DNA from 3 places in the Streptomyces sp. NPDC043878 genome. Region 3 is predicted to be linked to each of the others. Evidence: riboswitches for the same ligand, from Rfam matches in the RefSeq annotation. Region 3 holds a riboswitch; each other region holds the start of a gene.
What was found. A riboswitch is a leader RNA that binds a small molecule or an ion and turns the genes downstream of it on or off. The one in region 3 is predicted to bind cyclic di-AMP.
Positions count from the first base shown of each region.

Region 1: it holds a riboswitch for cyclic di-AMP, as region 3 does, so the genes downstream of both, AC07AZ_RS23595 (transglycosylase family protein) here and AC07AZ_RS03705 (M23 family metallopeptidase) in region 3, are expected to answer to the same signal.
Region 2: it holds a riboswitch for cyclic di-AMP, as region 3 does, so the genes downstream of both, AC07AZ_RS06525 (transglycosylase SLT domain-containing protein) here and AC07AZ_RS03705 (M23 family metallopeptidase) in region 3, are expected to answer to the same signal.

Region 1 is NZ_JBWKDW010000017.1:90,546-95,639, reverse strand. Features, by position in the region: gene eno (phosphopyruvate hydratase) at 1-1,139, opposite strand, end outside; gene AC07AZ_RS23595 (transglycosylase family protein) at 1,481-2,209, opposite strand; cyclic di-AMP (ydaO/yuaA leader) riboswitch at 2,213-2,378, opposite strand; gene AC07AZ_RS23590 (transglycosylase family protein) at 2,576-3,586, opposite strand; gene AC07AZ_RS23585 (cytochrome P450 family protein) at 3,754-5,025, opposite strand; gene AC07AZ_RS23580 (nucleoside triphosphate pyrophosphohydrolase) at 5,022-5,094, opposite strand, start outside.
Region 2 is NZ_JBWKDW010000003.1:167,383-172,476, reverse strand. Features, by position in the region: gene AC07AZ_RS06530 (polyprenyl synthetase family protein) at 1-676, opposite strand, end outside; cyclic di-AMP (ydaO/yuaA leader) riboswitch at 1,689-1,857, shown strand; gene AC07AZ_RS06525 (transglycosylase SLT domain-containing protein) at 1,860-2,342, shown strand; gene AC07AZ_RS06520 (HAD family hydrolase) at 2,414-3,247, opposite strand; gene AC07AZ_RS06515 (LacI family DNA-binding transcriptional regulator) at 3,444-4,472, opposite strand; gene AC07AZ_RS06510 (carbohydrate ABC transporter permease) at 4,512-5,094, opposite strand, start outside.
Region 3 is NZ_JBWKDW010000002.1:16,772-21,865, reverse strand. Features, by position in the region: gene AC07AZ_RS03715 (dihydrofolate reductase family protein) at 1-868, shown strand, start outside; tRNA gene AC07AZ_RS03710 (tRNA-Met) at 951-1,024, shown strand; cyclic di-AMP (ydaO/yuaA leader) riboswitch at 1,351-1,506, shown strand; gene AC07AZ_RS03705 (M23 family metallopeptidase) at 1,518-2,561, shown strand; gene AC07AZ_RS03700 (aldo/keto reductase) at 2,694-3,638, shown strand; gene AC07AZ_RS03695 (PrsW family intramembrane metalloprotease) at 3,750-5,094, opposite strand, start outside.

The sequences.
Region 1 (5,094 bases), on a different contig from region 3:
ACGGCGAGGTCGGCGATGGTGACGTCCTCGGTCTCGCCGGAGCGGTGGGACATCATGCACTTGAAGCCGTTGCGCTGGGCCATCTCGACGGCGTCCAGCGTCTCGGTCAGCGAGCCGATCTGGTTGACCTTGACGAGCAGGGCGTTCGCGGAGCCCTCCTCGATGCCGCGGGCCAGGCGCTCGGGGTTGGTGACGAAGAGGTCGTCGCCGACGATCTGGACCTTGTCGCCCAGCTTCTTGGTGATGACGTTCCAGCCGGCCCAGTCGTCCTCGTACAGCGGGTCCTCGATGGAGACGAGCGGGTACGCGGAGACGAGCTCCTCGTAGTACTCGGTCATCTCGGCGGCCGAGCGGGACTTGCCCTCGAACTCGTACTTGCCGTCCTTGTAGAACTCGGACGCGGCGACGTCGAGGGCGAGCGCGATCTGCTCGCCGGGGATGTAACCGGCCTGCTTGATGGCCTCGAGGATGAGGTCGAGGGCGGCGCGGTTGGACTCCAGGTTCGGGGCGAAGCCGCCCTCGTCGCCGAGGCCGGTGGACAGGCCCTTGGTCTTCAGCACCTTCTTGAGGGTGTGGTAGACCTCGGCGCCCCAGCGCAGCGCCTCGGAGAAGGACTCCGCGCCGATCGGGGCGATCATGAACTCCTGGATGTCCACGTTGGAGTCGGCGTGCGAGCCGCCGTTCAGGATGTTCATCATCGGCACGGGCAGCAGGTGCGCGTTCGGGCCGCCCAGGTAGCGGAAGAGCGGCAGGTCGCTGGCCTCGGAGGCGGCGTGCGCGACGGCGAGGGAGACGCCGAGGATGGCGTTGGCGCCGAGGGAGCCCTTGTTGTCGGTGGCGTCCAGGTCGAACATGGCCTGGTCGATCAGGCGCTGCTCGGTGGCGTCGTAGCCGACGAGCTCCGGGCCGATCTGCTCGATGACGGCGAGGACGGCCTTCTCGACACCCTTGCCGTGGTAGCGGTTGGGGTCACCGTCGCGCAGCTCGATGGCCTCGAAGGCACCCGTGGAGGCGCCGGACGGAACGGCGGCACGACCCGTGCTGCCGTCGTCGAGGCCGACCTCGACCTCGACCGTGGGGTTGCCTCGGGAGTCCAGGATTTCCCGGGCTACGACGACGTCGATGGACGGCACGAGCATCTCCTTCTTCAATGTGACGCGGGTACGGCCGGGCCGGGGCCCGGCAGGCGCAGCGCCGCCGGGGCTCTGCGGGACGAGCCTAACCGCCCCGGGGGGATCGGTCGGCCTTCCGGCCACGTCGTGGACAGAACCGAGAGGAAATTGTTTCCGAACGGAACAAAGAGCGGAGCTGCGCGGAGCCCGAAAGCGGGGTGCCGGACAGCAGAAAGCCCCGCTCCGGTACGTACGGGGGAAGACGCACCGGAGCGGGGAGCCCGTGGGGACGGGGGGTGACCCTCACGAGGGCCCCAGCCTGCGGGGCCCGGATGTGAGGGCGCTGTGGTTCGGCTACGGGCCGGGTGTCACTTCAGGTGGAGCTGCTGGCCCGGGAAGATGAAGTCGGCGTCGTCGACGATGTCCTTGTTCAGCTGGAACAGCTTCTGCCAGCCGCCCTTGACCTTGTGCTTCTCGGCGATCGAGCTGAGCGTGTCGCCCTTGACGACCTTGTACTCGCCGTCACCCTTCTTGACCTTCTTGCCGGTCGGGGTGCTGACGGTCTTCTTGGCGGCCGGGCGCTCCGCGGAACGGGAGGCCGGCTGCTCGGAGGTCGAGCGGGTGGTGGCCGAGGAGCTGCTGCTGGAACCGCTGGAGCTGTTCGAGCCGCTGGAGCTGTTCGAGCCGCTCGACGAGGTGCCGGTGCTGCCGGAGCCGCTGTAGCCGGCGCTCGACAGGCCCTTGCCGCAGACCGGCCAGGCACCCTTGCCCTGGGAGGCGAGGACCTTCTCGGCGACGGCGATCTGCTGCGCCTTGGAGGCCTGGTTGGCGGTCGAGGCGTACTGCGTGCCGCCGTACGCGGCCCAGGTGGAGGCGGAGAACTGCAGGCCGCCGTAGTAGCCGTTGCCGGTGTTGATGGACCAGTTGCCGCCGGACTCGCACGCGGCGACGGTGTCCCACTCGGACGTGGTGGCGGCGGAGGCGTTGCCGGCCGCCATGAGCGGGGCGGCGATGGCGACACCGGTGACGCCGGCGAGCGTGGCGACGCGGGTGGCCTTGGACGGGCGGCGGTGCTTGCCCTTGCCGGAAAACAGCATGGTTGATCCCCTCACCGACGCCTGCGAGGTGAGCTGTCGGGTTCGGGCCGGTTGAGTTGCCCGGCCACACCTCCGTGGGAGGCGTGGCTTAACCCCAAGCCGTTCCGTCAACTGCCCGGCGCGGCGCTTACCTTGGGTCCCCCGCTCCTGCCTACGGCGCATTACGCGACGACTGTTCCCGTACGGCCGCTGGCAGGATTCGGCGTTGCGGCCGCCGGGGCTCGTGTTGACGAGCGGTCACGACCGTAGACAGGTGATCCGGCGAATTTCAAAGACGATCAGGGCTTCTGAGAGTCATCCCACACTTTCACCAAAGCGGACATTCGGCCATAAGTGTGACGCGAACTCCCGCTGCTTTTCGCCCGGTTAGACCCCGACTCGCAGGGTCTGACCGGGGGCGATGCTGCTCGGGTCGACACCGATGGCGTCCCTGTTCGCGTCGTAGAGCGCGCGCCACCCGCCGTCGAGGCCAAGGGAGTCGGCGATGGACGCGAGCGTGTCCCCGAGGCGGACGGTGTAGGAGTCGACGGGCGAGGCGTCGCCCTCGCCGGCGACGTGGCGGCCGGCGGAGGGGGCGGCGTCGGTCGTGGCGTCCTCGTCGGCGCTGCCACCGCGGTGCCGGCCGGAGCTCAGCGACCCGGTGTCGACCAGGCTCGAAGTGCCCACGCTCTGCTGAACGTTGTCCGCTTCATCCTGCTTCACCGCACCGGAGGACGAGTTGCCGGAAGTGCCCGGATCGCCCTGATCGGCGCGGGAATCGGCGCTCTTGTCGGCGCCGGCGCCGGAGGCGGTACCGGACTTGGCCGAGTCGTCCTTCTTCTTCGTGCCGGCCCCGGCGCTCGCCGACGCCCCGGACGAGGTGGGCGACGCCGAGGGCGAGGAAGAGGACGAAGACGAGGACGATTCCGATGAGTCGGACAAACCGGAGGAGCCAGAGGAGCCGGAGTCGGACGAGTCGGGCGCGGTGGTGCCCAGGCCGGTGTCGATGTCGGCCGAACCGGAGTCCTTGCTGAGCCCGGCGAGCAGACCGCACGTCGGCCAGGCGGTGATGCCCTGGTCGTCGAGCATCTTCTCGGCCACGGCTATCTGCTGGGAGCGGCTCGCCTCGTCGGCGCTCGACGCGTACTCGAGGCCGCCGTACTTCTCCCAGTTCTCCTGGGAGACCTGGAGGCCGCCGTAGTAGCCGTTACCCGCGTTCTCGCTCCAGGAGCCGCCGCTCTCGCACTCCGCGACCTGGTCCCAGGTGGTGCCGGCGGCCGCGCTCGCCCCGGTGGCGCCGAGCAGCGGGATCGCGATGGCGGAGCCGGTCACGCCGGCTGCCACGAGGAGAGCCGGAGCCTGACGGGGGCGACGGTGTCGACCGTTCCCGGAGAGCATGCGGAGACCTTTCGCAGAACGACAGTGACCGCGCGGCGCCCACAGCCGGGGACCGCGCTGATCCGTGAACGTATAGGCACACGATCACTTGTCACAAGTTAATGCCGCGTAGATCACGTGAACATCACAGAGTTGAGGCCATGTCACCTTTACGCAGGTGGGAGCAGTCATCCACGGGGCGTGAACTCCACCGGCAGCGTACGCAGTCCGCGCATGATGAGGCCGCCCCGCCACCGCAAGTCGGCCGGATCCACACCCAGTTGCAGGTCCGGCAGCCGGGTGAGGAGCGTGCCGATCGCGCTCTGGCCCTCCAGCCGGGCGAGCGGGGCGCCGAGACAGTAGTGGATGCCATGGCCGTACCCGAGATGCTGGTTGTCCCGCCGCCCGAGGTCGAGCACGTCCGGATCGGCGAACCGCTCCGGGTCCCGGTCCGCGGCCGCGAGGACCACGAGGACGGGGTCACCCGCCGCGATGTCCTGCCCGCCGAGGGTCAGCGACCCGGTCGCGAACCGCCAGGTCGCGAGCTCCACCGGGCCGTCGTAGCGCAGGAGTTCCTCCACCCCCGTCTCCAACAGGCCCCTGTTGCCGGCGGCGAGGGACTCCTGGAGGCGGGTGCGCTGCCCCGGATGGTTCAGCAGCGCGTACACGCCGTTGCCGATGAGGTTGACGGTGGTCTCGAACCCGGCGAAGAGAAGGATGAACGCCATGGCCGCCGCCTCGTTCTCGCTGAGGTGCTCGCCGTGGTCGGAGGCGCGGATCAGCGCGGAGATGAGGTCCTCGCCCGGCCCCGCCTCGGCGGGCAGCGCCGCGCGCTTGCGGTGGATCAGCTCGGCGAGATAGTTCCGCATCTTCTTCACCGACCGCGCCACCCCGCCCCGCGGGCCGCCGCCGTGCCGGATCATCATGCCCGCCCAGTCCCGGAAGTCGTCCTGGTCTTCTCCGGGGACGCCGAGCAGGTCGCAGATCGCGTAGATGGGCAGCGGGAAGGCGAACTCGTGGATGAGGTCCGCTGAGCCGCGCTCCGCGAACCCGTCGATGAGCTGGTCGGTGAGTTCCTGGACCCGGGGGGCGAACTCGGCGACCCGCCGCGGAGTGAACGCCTTGGAGACCAGCCGCCGGAGCCGGGTGTGGTCCGGCGGGTCGATGTTCAGCAGATGGGTCATGAGCTCGGCCTTGCGCTCACCCGGGATGCCGGTCTTGCCGCGCGCGTGCGCGGGCTCGTCGTGATGCGCCGGGTTCTTGCTGAGCCGCGGGTCGGCGAGGGCCTGTCGGGCGTCCGCGTACCGGGTGACCAGCCATGCCTCCACACCGCTCGGCAGCCGCGTGCGGTGCACGGGGGCGTGCTCGCGCAGCCAGGCGTACGCCGGGTAGGGGTCGGCGGCGAACTCCCAGGTGAAGAGGTCGGGTGCGGGGGGCGTGGGCGGGGGCTGGTCGGTCACTCCCCGACGGTATCCGGCGCGGCCGGCTCCCGGTCCACGCCCTCCGCGACCCGCACCGCGTCCCGGTAG
Region 2 (5,094 bases), on a different contig from region 3:
CGATGTCCAGCACGTCGTCCGCCAGCTGGAAGGCGACCCCGAGCCGCTCGCCGTACTGGGTGAGCACGTCGACGACCGTCTCGTCGGCGCCCGACATCATGGCGCCGAAACGGCAGGACACGGCCACCAGTGAGCCCGTCTTGCCGCCGAGGACGTCGAGGTAGTGCTCGACCGGGTCGCGCCCGTCGGTCGGACCGGCCGTCTCCAGGATCTGGCCGGTCACCAGGCGCTCGAACGCCTCCGCCTGGACCCGGACCGCCTCGGGCCCGAGGTCGGCCAGGATGTGCGAGGCCCGGGCGAACAGGAAGTCACCGGTGAGGACGGCGACCGAGTTGCCCCAGCGGGCGTTCGCGCTGGGCACCCCGCGCCGCACGTCGGCCTCGTCCATGACGTCGTCGTGGTACAGCGTCGCCAGGTGGGTCAGCTCCACCACGACCGCGGACGGCACGATCCCCGGCGCGTACCGGTCACCGAACTGCGCGGCGAGCATCACGAGCAGTGGCCGGAAACGTTTGCCGCCCGCGCGCACCAGGTGCTGGGCGGCCTCCGTGATGAAGGGGACCTCGCTCTTGGTGGCTTCGAGCAGCCCCTCCTCGACGGCCGCCATCCCGGCCTGGACATCGGCTTCCAGAGCCTGGTCCCGCACGCTCAGCCCGAACGGCCCGACGACGGTCACGAGGGGTCTCCTGTCTGCTGGTGTCCACTGGCGATCACACGGTTTGTCGATAGGTCGCTGCGCTCACTCAAGTCAGCGTATCCGGTCACGTTTCGATCACCGATAGCGCCCACGGTTCCAGGCCAGGCGGTATGGGATCACGACCGGAATGTTTTTGATCACTCGATAAGGACTGATATCTGTCGGGTTAGCTGAAATTAGTCGCATCTGTCACCAATCGCGACGGCCGCCGGGCCCATCGGCCCGCGCGGCCGGAAACACTCTGCGGCCCCTCGCCTGCAGTATCCCCACGCCCCTGAGCACGGGACGGCCCACCAGGCCCCGCGTGTCCCCCTCCCGGGGCCCCGCGCCATCGCCGCCGACTCCCCCGCGTCGCCCGTCACCTTCACCTCCCCTACGGTCGCCCACCCCGGCACACCGGAATCGCGTACGGGGGCGATGGGCCAGGGGCGCCGCGCCGGGGGTCCCGTTCCACCTCGGGGGCCCTTTCACCTGGAGGCCCCCTTCCAGTGCCGGGCCGCCCGATGGTTCCGGCACCGGAAGGTGACCCCCAGCGCCGGGCCGCCCGACAGCCCTGCGCGCCGGCCCCGCAGCCGGATCCGCGCACCGGCCCGCACGCCGACCGCACCGACCCACCCACCCACCCACCCACGCGCACCCGCCCGACAGGACAGCCCCAGCCATCCCTCCCCCGCACTCACGGAAGTGGATTTCCCCGGCGGCCGGTTGACCACGAGTTAGCCCTATTGCCCGAATTGCGCGACTTGTTCGCGCCCGTGAGTTGGGTCACGCACACCCGGACCCCCTCCCGCGCCACCGTCGCCCGTACCGCCTTGAAGTGAAAGCGAGTTGAGAGTTGGCATCCGCAAAGGATCAAGTACCCCATACGCCCCAGACCAAGGTCAAACGCTCGAATGGCGATTCCGGCACTTGTTCCGGACATGTGCTCTCGCATACGTTCCCGGCCTGTCGGGTGGACGCCTAATCCTGCCGCCGCCCGAACCGAGACCCATCGACGAAGACACCGCACGGCAGGAGCGGGGGACCCAGGTAAGTCGCCGCACCGGAAGTTCCAGGACAAACCGGTACGGCTGGGGGTGAAGTCACGTCCGTCAGGGCGTGGCCGGGCAGCTCCCGCCCGAACCCGACAGCTCACCTCGCAGGCGCCGGAGAGGACACAGTCATGCCCGCTGCCGCTCAGCACCGACGTACCAGAACCGCCCGTCTCGCCCGCAGGCTCGCCGTCATCGGCACCGGAGCCGCCGTACTGGCCCTCCCGGTCATCGGCGCGAGCACCGCCTCCGCCGCCACCCCGACGGTGACCACCGCCTCCACGCTGGGGTACGCCAACAACCTGGACGGCTGGATCCGTGCCTCGCTGACCGTCATGGCCCAGCACGGCATTCCGGGGTCGTACAACGGCATCTACCGCAACGTCATCCGCGAGTCCTCCGGCAACCCCTACGCCATCAACCTGTGGGACTCCAACGCGGCCGCGGGCATCCCGTCCAAGGGCCTGCTCCAGGTCATCGACCCGACGTTCCGGGCCTACCACGTCGCCGGTACCTCGTGGAACTCCTACGACCCGGTCGCGAACATCACCGCCGCCTGCAACTACGCGGCCGCGCGGTACGGCTCGATCGACAACGTCTTCGGGGCGTACTGAGCACTGCCCGTGAGGGCCGGCGCCCCGGCGCCGGGGCGCCGGTGCCGCCGGCCTCCGGTCCGATCGGCGGATCAGACCGGCCGCCAGGCCCTCCGGGGCCCGGGGAAGAGACGTTCGAGGACGACGGCCACGCCGTCGTCCTCGTTCGACGTGGTGACCTCGTCGGCCACCGACCGCAGTTCGGGGTGGGCGTTGGCCATCGCCACCCCGCGGGCCGCCCAGTCGAACATGGGGATGTCGTTGGGCATGTCACCGAAGGCGATGGTCCGGTCCGGGCCGAGGCCCAGGTGTTCCGCCGCCAGGGCGAGACCGGTGGCCTTGGTGACGCCGCATGGCTGGAGTTCGACGGTGCCGGGTCCGGACATGGTGACCGTGGCCAGGGAACCGGCCACCGACCGCGCCGTCGCCGCCAACTCGTCGTCGCTCAGGTAGGGGTGGCGCAGCAGCACCTTGCTGATGGGCTCGCACCACAGGTCGTCGCGCCGCTCGACCCGGAGCGCCGGGAGGGTCGGGTGCGGCATCAGGTAGCCGGGCTCGATGAGCGTGAGGCCGTCGACGCCGTCCTGGTCGACCGCCGCGTACACCTGCCCGACCTCGGCCTCGATCTTGCCGAGGGCGGTCTCGGCCAGCTCCCGGTCCAGGGTGACGGACCACAGCAGACGGTCCGCTCCGGCGTCGTACACCTGCGCGCCCTGTCCGCACACCGCGAGCCCCGTACTGCCGAGGTCGTCGAGCAGGGGCCGCACCCTGGGCGCCGGGCGGCCGGTCACCACCAGATGCCGGGCACCGGCCGACGCCAGGCGGGCGAGCGCGGCGAGCGACCGTTCGGAGAGGGTGTCGTCGCCGCGGAGCAGGGTTCCGTCCAGGTCGGTGGCGATCAGTGAATACGCGGTGGGAGCGGCCATGATCAGAGAATACGGATGGAACGCCCCGGCGACTCGACTCGAACCGGACGGCTCCTGGTTTCACATGCGTTGACCCGAGTTCCGGTTGCCGGGTGTCCGTTACTGCTCGCCGGATGCCGGGAGTTGAGCGGTTCGGCGGTTACGGCCCCGGGCGGTCCCCGGCGTCGGACGCCCACCGGGAACGGTCGGAACCGGCCTACGCGGACTCCCGGACCACCAGTTCCGTCGGCAGGATCACGCCCGCCGTGTCCTCGCCGGCGATCTGGGCGAGGAGCATCCGGACCATCTCCGCGCTGATCCGGTCGAAGGGCTGGCGCATGGTGGTGAGGGCGGGGGCGATGGCGGTGGCCGCCGGGGAGTCGTCGAAGCCTCCGACAGCGATGTCATCGGGGACCGAACGGCCCTCCTGCTGAAGCGTGTTGACGACTCCCTGGGCCATGAGGTCGGAGGCGACGAACACCGCGTCCAGGTCGGGGGCCCGCTTCAGCAGCAGCCGGGCCGCCTGCTCGCCGCCGGTGCGCCGGTAGTCGCCCTCGACGACCAGCGTCTCGTCGTAGGGCAGGCCCGCCTCGGCGAGCACCTCGCGGTAGCCGGCCAGCCGGTCGGTGCCGCCCGGGGTGTCGAGCGGGCCGGTGATCATGGCGATCCGGCGGCGGCCGGTGGCGAGGAGGTGGCGGACCATCTCGCGGGCGCCGTCGCGGTCGTCGGCGGCCACGTAGCTGACCTTGGAGCCGAGGCCGAGCGGTTTGCCACAGGCCACCAACGGGATGCCGGCGGCGCGCAGTTCGGCGGCGACCGGGTCACCGCTGTGGCTGGACACCAGCAGGACGCCGTCGACGTGGCCGGAGGTGATGTAGCGGGTCAGCCGGCGGCGGTCGTCGCGGGAGGAGGCCAGCATCAGCAGCAGCGGGACGTCGTGCCGGGCGAGGTGTTCGGTGCAGCCGCGCAGCAGCACGTTGAAGTTGGGGTCCTCGAAGAACTTCTCCTGCGGCTCGGTGAGGAGGAAGGCCACCGAGTCGGAGCGTCCGGTGCTCAGGCTGCGGGCGTGCCGGTTGACGACGTACCCCGTCTTCCTGATGGCGGCCTCCACGGCCCGGCCCGCGGCGGGCGAGACGTAGTGGCCGCCGTTCAGGAAGCGGGAGACGGTGCCCCGCGACACGCCCGCCTCCCGCGCCACGTCGTGGATGGTGGGCGGCCTGCGGCGTCCGTTCGCGCTGGTGGTCATGTTCCTCGTTCGTGACGGTACGCAAGGGTCATACGGCCCTCAGGACTTGATCGAGCCGCTCAGCAGGTCCAGCGACCAGAACCGCTGGATCACCAGGAACAGCGCGATCAGCGGGAGGATCGCGAGCAGACAGCCGGTGATGACCAGGGTGTAGAGGGCGGGCTGCGAGGCGCCCTGGGCCAGCAGGGTGTAGAGGCCGAGGGTGAGCGGGAACTTGGTGTCGTCGGCGAGCATCACGTACGGCAGCAGGAAGTTGTTCCAGATGCCGACGAACTGGAACAGGAACACCGTGATGAGGCCCGGCATCATCATCGGCACCGCGATCCGCGAGAAGATCCGCCACTCGGAGGCGCCGTCCATGCGGGCGGCCTCCATGAGTTCGGCGGGCACCGAGGCGGCCGCGTAGATGCGGACCAGGTAGACGCCGTACGGGGAGAGGATCGACGGCAGCAGCATCGACCAGTACGAGTCGGCCATGCCCGTCTTCGACAGCAGCAGGTACTGCGGGACCGCCAGCACGACGCTCGGCACCAGGACCCCGGCCAGGATCAACTTGAAGACGAACTCCCGCCCGCGGAAGGAGTACCGGCCGAGCGCGTAGCCGCCGGCGGCGGAGACCGCG
Region 3 (5,094 bases):
CGGCTCCGGCGACCTCGACCCGGCCGCCCACTTCTGGCACACGGGCGGCGAGAAACTCGTCTGTACGACCGACAAGGGCGCCGAACACCTGCGCCGCTCGCCCGTCGCCGCCGACGTCGTGGCCCTGGGCCCCGAGCTCGACTGGCGCCGCCTCCTGGAACACCTGCACGACGTACGCGGGGTCCGGCGCCTCATGGTCGAGGGCGGCGGCCGCGTCCACACCCAGCTCCTCCAGCAGGACCTCGCCGACGAACTCCAGCTGGTCCTGGCCCCCCGGTTCGTCGGCGACCCGGACGCGCCCCGGCTGTTCGGTCCCGGCTCCTACCAGGGCGGACGGCTGCGTCTGGTGGAGACCCGGCGGATCGAGGACGTCGTCCTCACCCGGTACGAGCCCACCGCCCCCGGCACCGGCGACGTACCCGCCCCGGCCGACCGGCACTGGCTCGCCCTGGCCTGCGAGCTCGCGGCGCTGTGCCCGCCGTCGGACACGGCGTTCAGCGTGGGCGCCGTGGTCGTGGCCGCCGACGGCACGGAACTCGCGCGCGGCCACTCCCGGGAGGGCGGCGACCCGGTGGTCCACGCCGAGGAGGCGGCCCTCGCCAAGCTCGGAGCCGACCCGAGGCTGGCCGGCGCCACGGTCTACAGCAGCCTGGAGCCCTGTGCCCGCCGCGCCTCCCGCCCCGCGCCCTGCGCCCGGCTGATCCTCGACGCCGGGGTACGGCGGGTGGTCACGGCCTGGCGGGAGCCGGACACCTTCGTCGCGGCGGCCGACGGGAACGGGCTGCTCGCGACGGCGGGCGCCACCGTGGTCGTCCTGCCGGAGTACGCGCGGCGGGCCCAGGCACCCAACCGCCATCTGCTCGGCTGAGACGCCTTCGGCCGTGGTCCGCGGGGCCCGGAACAACGCGTGTGCTTCGGGCCCCGCGGATGACGTACACTGGTTTCAACGACGCGGGGTGGAGCAGCTCGGTAGCTCGCTGGGCTCATAACCCAGAGGTCGCAGGTTCAAATCCTGTCCCCGCTACTGAAGGCCGAGGGCCGGAATCCGAAAGGGTTCCGGCCCTCGGTGCGTTCGCCCCCGCGCGAGGGTGCGGTGCGCCACGACGCCCGATGTCACCCCGGGTGAGCGGTCGGAAGCCCTGGGGTGAGCGGCCGTGGAGCCGTCCCTGCCGGTGAGTACCCGTCGGTTCCCTGATCCGCGGTCAACTCGCCCGTTTTCCGCCGCTCATGACCAGAAAGTCCTGCGCGGAAAGTTTAATGATCAAGACGAACATCTTGGAAACGGGTACCCGGGTCTATTAACGTTCGATAACGCAGCGCGGTCGTCCCAGCCGTCACAAGAGTCGGCTCCGTGCGCACACGTCGAATCCCGCAAGGGAACCGGGGAACCACACCTTGGGGTGAATCGCATGTGAACCGCCGTTCGGCACGGTGGGTTTACGCGCGTAGGAGACCTTCCTGCTCCGAACCCGTCAGCTAACCCGGTAGGCGAGAAGGAAGGAAAGGAGCACGCCCACGTGGCGTCCAACCCGCCTGCCCCGCATGCCCCGTTCGTGCCCAGCCCGCGCAGCACCGAGCCCTTCGGCTCCGGCGGCCTCCGCACCGACGAGGGTCCGTGGGAGGAGTGGAATCCCACCGAGGAGTCCCTTCGTCCCGTACGTGGCCGGCACCGCGTCTCCAAGCAGCGCGGCGGGGGACTCGCCCGCAGCTCCACCGTCCTCGGCGTCGGCGTCATAGCCGCCGTCGGCGCGGGCGGCATGGCCAGCGCCAACACCGGCAAGCCGCCCGTGTCCATCTCCATCCCCGACCTGCCCTCCGTGGGTTCCCTGCTGTCGGACGACAACTCCTCCCCGGTTGCCGATCAGGGCGCCGCGACCGCCCTGAGCAGCGTCGGAGTGACCTCCGCCGACACGGCACGGGGCACCAGCGACGCCGGCGAGGCACTGCGCAGCCGGATCATGGCCCAGGCCGAGCAGCAGCAGGACCAGGTCGACACCAAGGCCGCCGCCGTCGCCGCGGCCGCCGCCGAGAAGCAGGCCACCGCCGCCGTCGCCAAGGCGGAGAAGGCGGCCGAGGCCAAGGCCGCCGCCGCGAAGGAGAAGGCGGAGAAGGCCGCCGCGCAGAAGGCCGAGGCCGCGCGCCTGGCGGAGCTGGCCAAGCAGTACACGCTGCCGACCTCCTCGTACACCATCACCTCGACCTTCGGTCAGGCCGGCTCGATGTGGTCCTCCGGCTACCACACCGGCCTCGACTTCGCCGCGCCCACCGGCACCCTGATCAAGGCGATCCACGGCGGCACCATCACCGAGGCGGGCTGGGCCGGCTCCTACGGCTACCGCACGATCCTCACCCTGGACGACGGTACGGAGCTGTGGTTCTGCCACCAGTCGTCCATCAGCGTCACCGTGGGCCAGAAGGTCGGCACCGGTGACGTGATCGGGCGCGTGGGCGCCACCGGCAACGTGACCGGACCGCACCTGCACCTGGAGGTCCACCCCGGCGGCAGCGCCGACGGCATCGACCCGATGGCCTGGCTGCACGGCAAGGGCCTCACCCCCTGACACCCCGCCCTCCTGGACCCCGGTGGTCCTGACGCCAACCCCCCGGCCTCAGGACCACCGGTTTCCCGTGTTTACGGGGTCTTTGCGGCCGGCACGGAATGGGGCACTCCGGACCGCGTGTTGACTTGAGGCATGACTGTTCTCCGCAAGCTCGGCTCATCCGACCTAGAGGTCTTCCCGCTCGCCCTCGGTGGCAACGTCTTCGGCTGGACCGCCGACGAGGCGACCTCCTTCGCGGTGCTCGACGCCTACACGGCCGCCGGCGGCAACTTCGTCGACACCGCCGACTCCTACTCCGCCTGGATCGACGGCAACCAGGGCGGGGAGTCCGAGACCGTCATCGGCAACTGGATCAAGGCGCGCGGCAACCGCTCCGACGTCGTGATCGCCACCAAGGTCAGCCAGCACCCGCAGTTCCAGGGCCTGTCCGCGGCCAACATCAAGGCGGCCGCCGACGCGTCGCTCCGCCGGCTGGGCACCGACCACATCGACCTGTACTACACCCACTTCGACAAGCCGGAGACCCCGGTCGAGGAGATCGTCGGCGCGCTCGACGAGTTGGTGAAGGCGGGCAAGGTGCGGCACATCGCCGCCTCCAACATCTCCCCCGAACGCCTGAGCGCGTCCCTGGAGTTCTCCGACCGTGAGGGCCTCGCCCGGTACGTGGCGATCCAGCCCCACTACAACCTGGTCTCGCGCGACACCTACGAGGGCGGACTGCGCGACCTCGCCGAACGGTCCGGCCTCGCCGCCGTCCCGTACTTCGCGCTGGCCTCCGGCTTCCTCACCGGCAAGTACCGCCCCGGTACGACGGTCGACAGCGCCCGGGCCGGAGCGGCCGGCAAGCACCTGGAGACCGAGCGCGGCCGCCGGGTCCTCACCGCGCTGGACGAGATCGCCCAGTCCCACGACGTCCCCGTGGCCACCGTCGCCCTGGCCTGGCTGGCCGCCCAGCCGACCGTGGCGGCGCCCATCGCCTCCGCACGGACGGTGGAGCAACTGCCCGCCCTGCTCGGCGTTGCGGACCTGCGCCTCGCCGCGCCCGAGATCGACCGCCTCACCGAGGCGTCCGCCTGACGCCGGGGACGGTCGGCGGCGCGTGACCACCGGCAGAGGGCGGCCGGGACCGGCGCTCCGAGTGGTACGGCTGTGACCGGCTCCGAGTGGTACGGCTGTGACCGGTACGCGCTATGAGCGGTACGGGTTGTACACCGGGTACGGGACCATCGGATGTGCTGGGGCGTGGCTGCCGTGCGCGTCACCGCTAAGGACGGGGCCCGCGCTTCCCGCGCCGCCGGGGACGGGTCCGTAGGGGTACCCGTGTCCGGGGCCGTGTCCCTGGCCGGCGCCGTGGCCCGTCCCCGTCCCGGCGGTGGCATGGCCGTAGCCGTACACCCCGTACACGGGCCAGGGCGGCGCGGTCACCGGTACGGGCGGGGCCGTGGCGCGCGCCGCGTAGTCCAGGGCCGGACGGGCCACTTCCCGCCGCCGCCACAGCTCCTGGAGCAACTCGCCCTCCCGCACGACGAAGTCGGGGTTCGCCCTTCCGCTGCGCCCCCGGTGGCGCAGGAACGCCAGCGAGGTCGCGTACGCCTCGTACCGGGCGACCTCCCGGGCCGCCGGTCTGCCCAGACGGCGCCGGGCGTGGTCGCGGGCCAGCCGCCGGGCCCGCATCGAGCCGAGCGCGTACGGCTCGGCCGGGGTCAGCCAGCCCGCCGCCACGTAGGCGGGCAGTTCGGCCCGCACGGTCCTCAGCTCGCGCTGCCGCGTCCAGATGACCAGCCAGGTCAGCAGCCCGAACGCCGGCACCATGAACGCCGCGTACACGGCGAAGAAGCCGTACTCGCCGAACTTCGACGAGCCGTTCCAGATGGCGTGCATCCCCATCGCGAGCAGCAGCCCCGCCGGCGGCAGCGCCACCCGCCGCAGCCGCTGGCGCTCCGCGCAGAGCGCGGCGATCCCGAAGCCGATGCCGGTGAGGACGGTGAAGAGGGGGTGCGCGAACGGCGACATGATGACCCGTACGAAGAAGGTCGCCGCGGTCACCGAGGCGATGCCGCGGTCGCCGGTGAGCTGGTCGGTGCCGAACGCGGTGCCGAGGTAGAGGATGTTCTCGGTGAACGCGAAGCCGGTCGCGGTGACCCCCGCTATGACGACCCCGTCGACGATCCCGGTGAAGTCCCGGCGGCGGAAGAGGAACACGAGCAGGACGGCGGCGGCCTTCGCCGACTCCTCCACGACCGGCGCTATGACGGTCGCGCCGATGGTGTCGGCACTCGACGGATCGGCGGTCGCGGTGGCTATCCATCTGGTCGCGAAACTGTTGGCGACGATCGCTATCAGCGCCGCCGCGCACGCCCCCCACGCGAACGCGAACAACAGGTTGCGCCAGGGCCCCGGTTCGACGCGGTCCAGCCAGCGGAAGGCGGCCAGCAGCAGCGGCACGGGCAGGACGGCGAGCCCGAGGCCGACCAGGAACCCCTCGGTCCCGGTCTGTTCACGGACCAGGGCGAGGATGACGAGCCCGGACAGC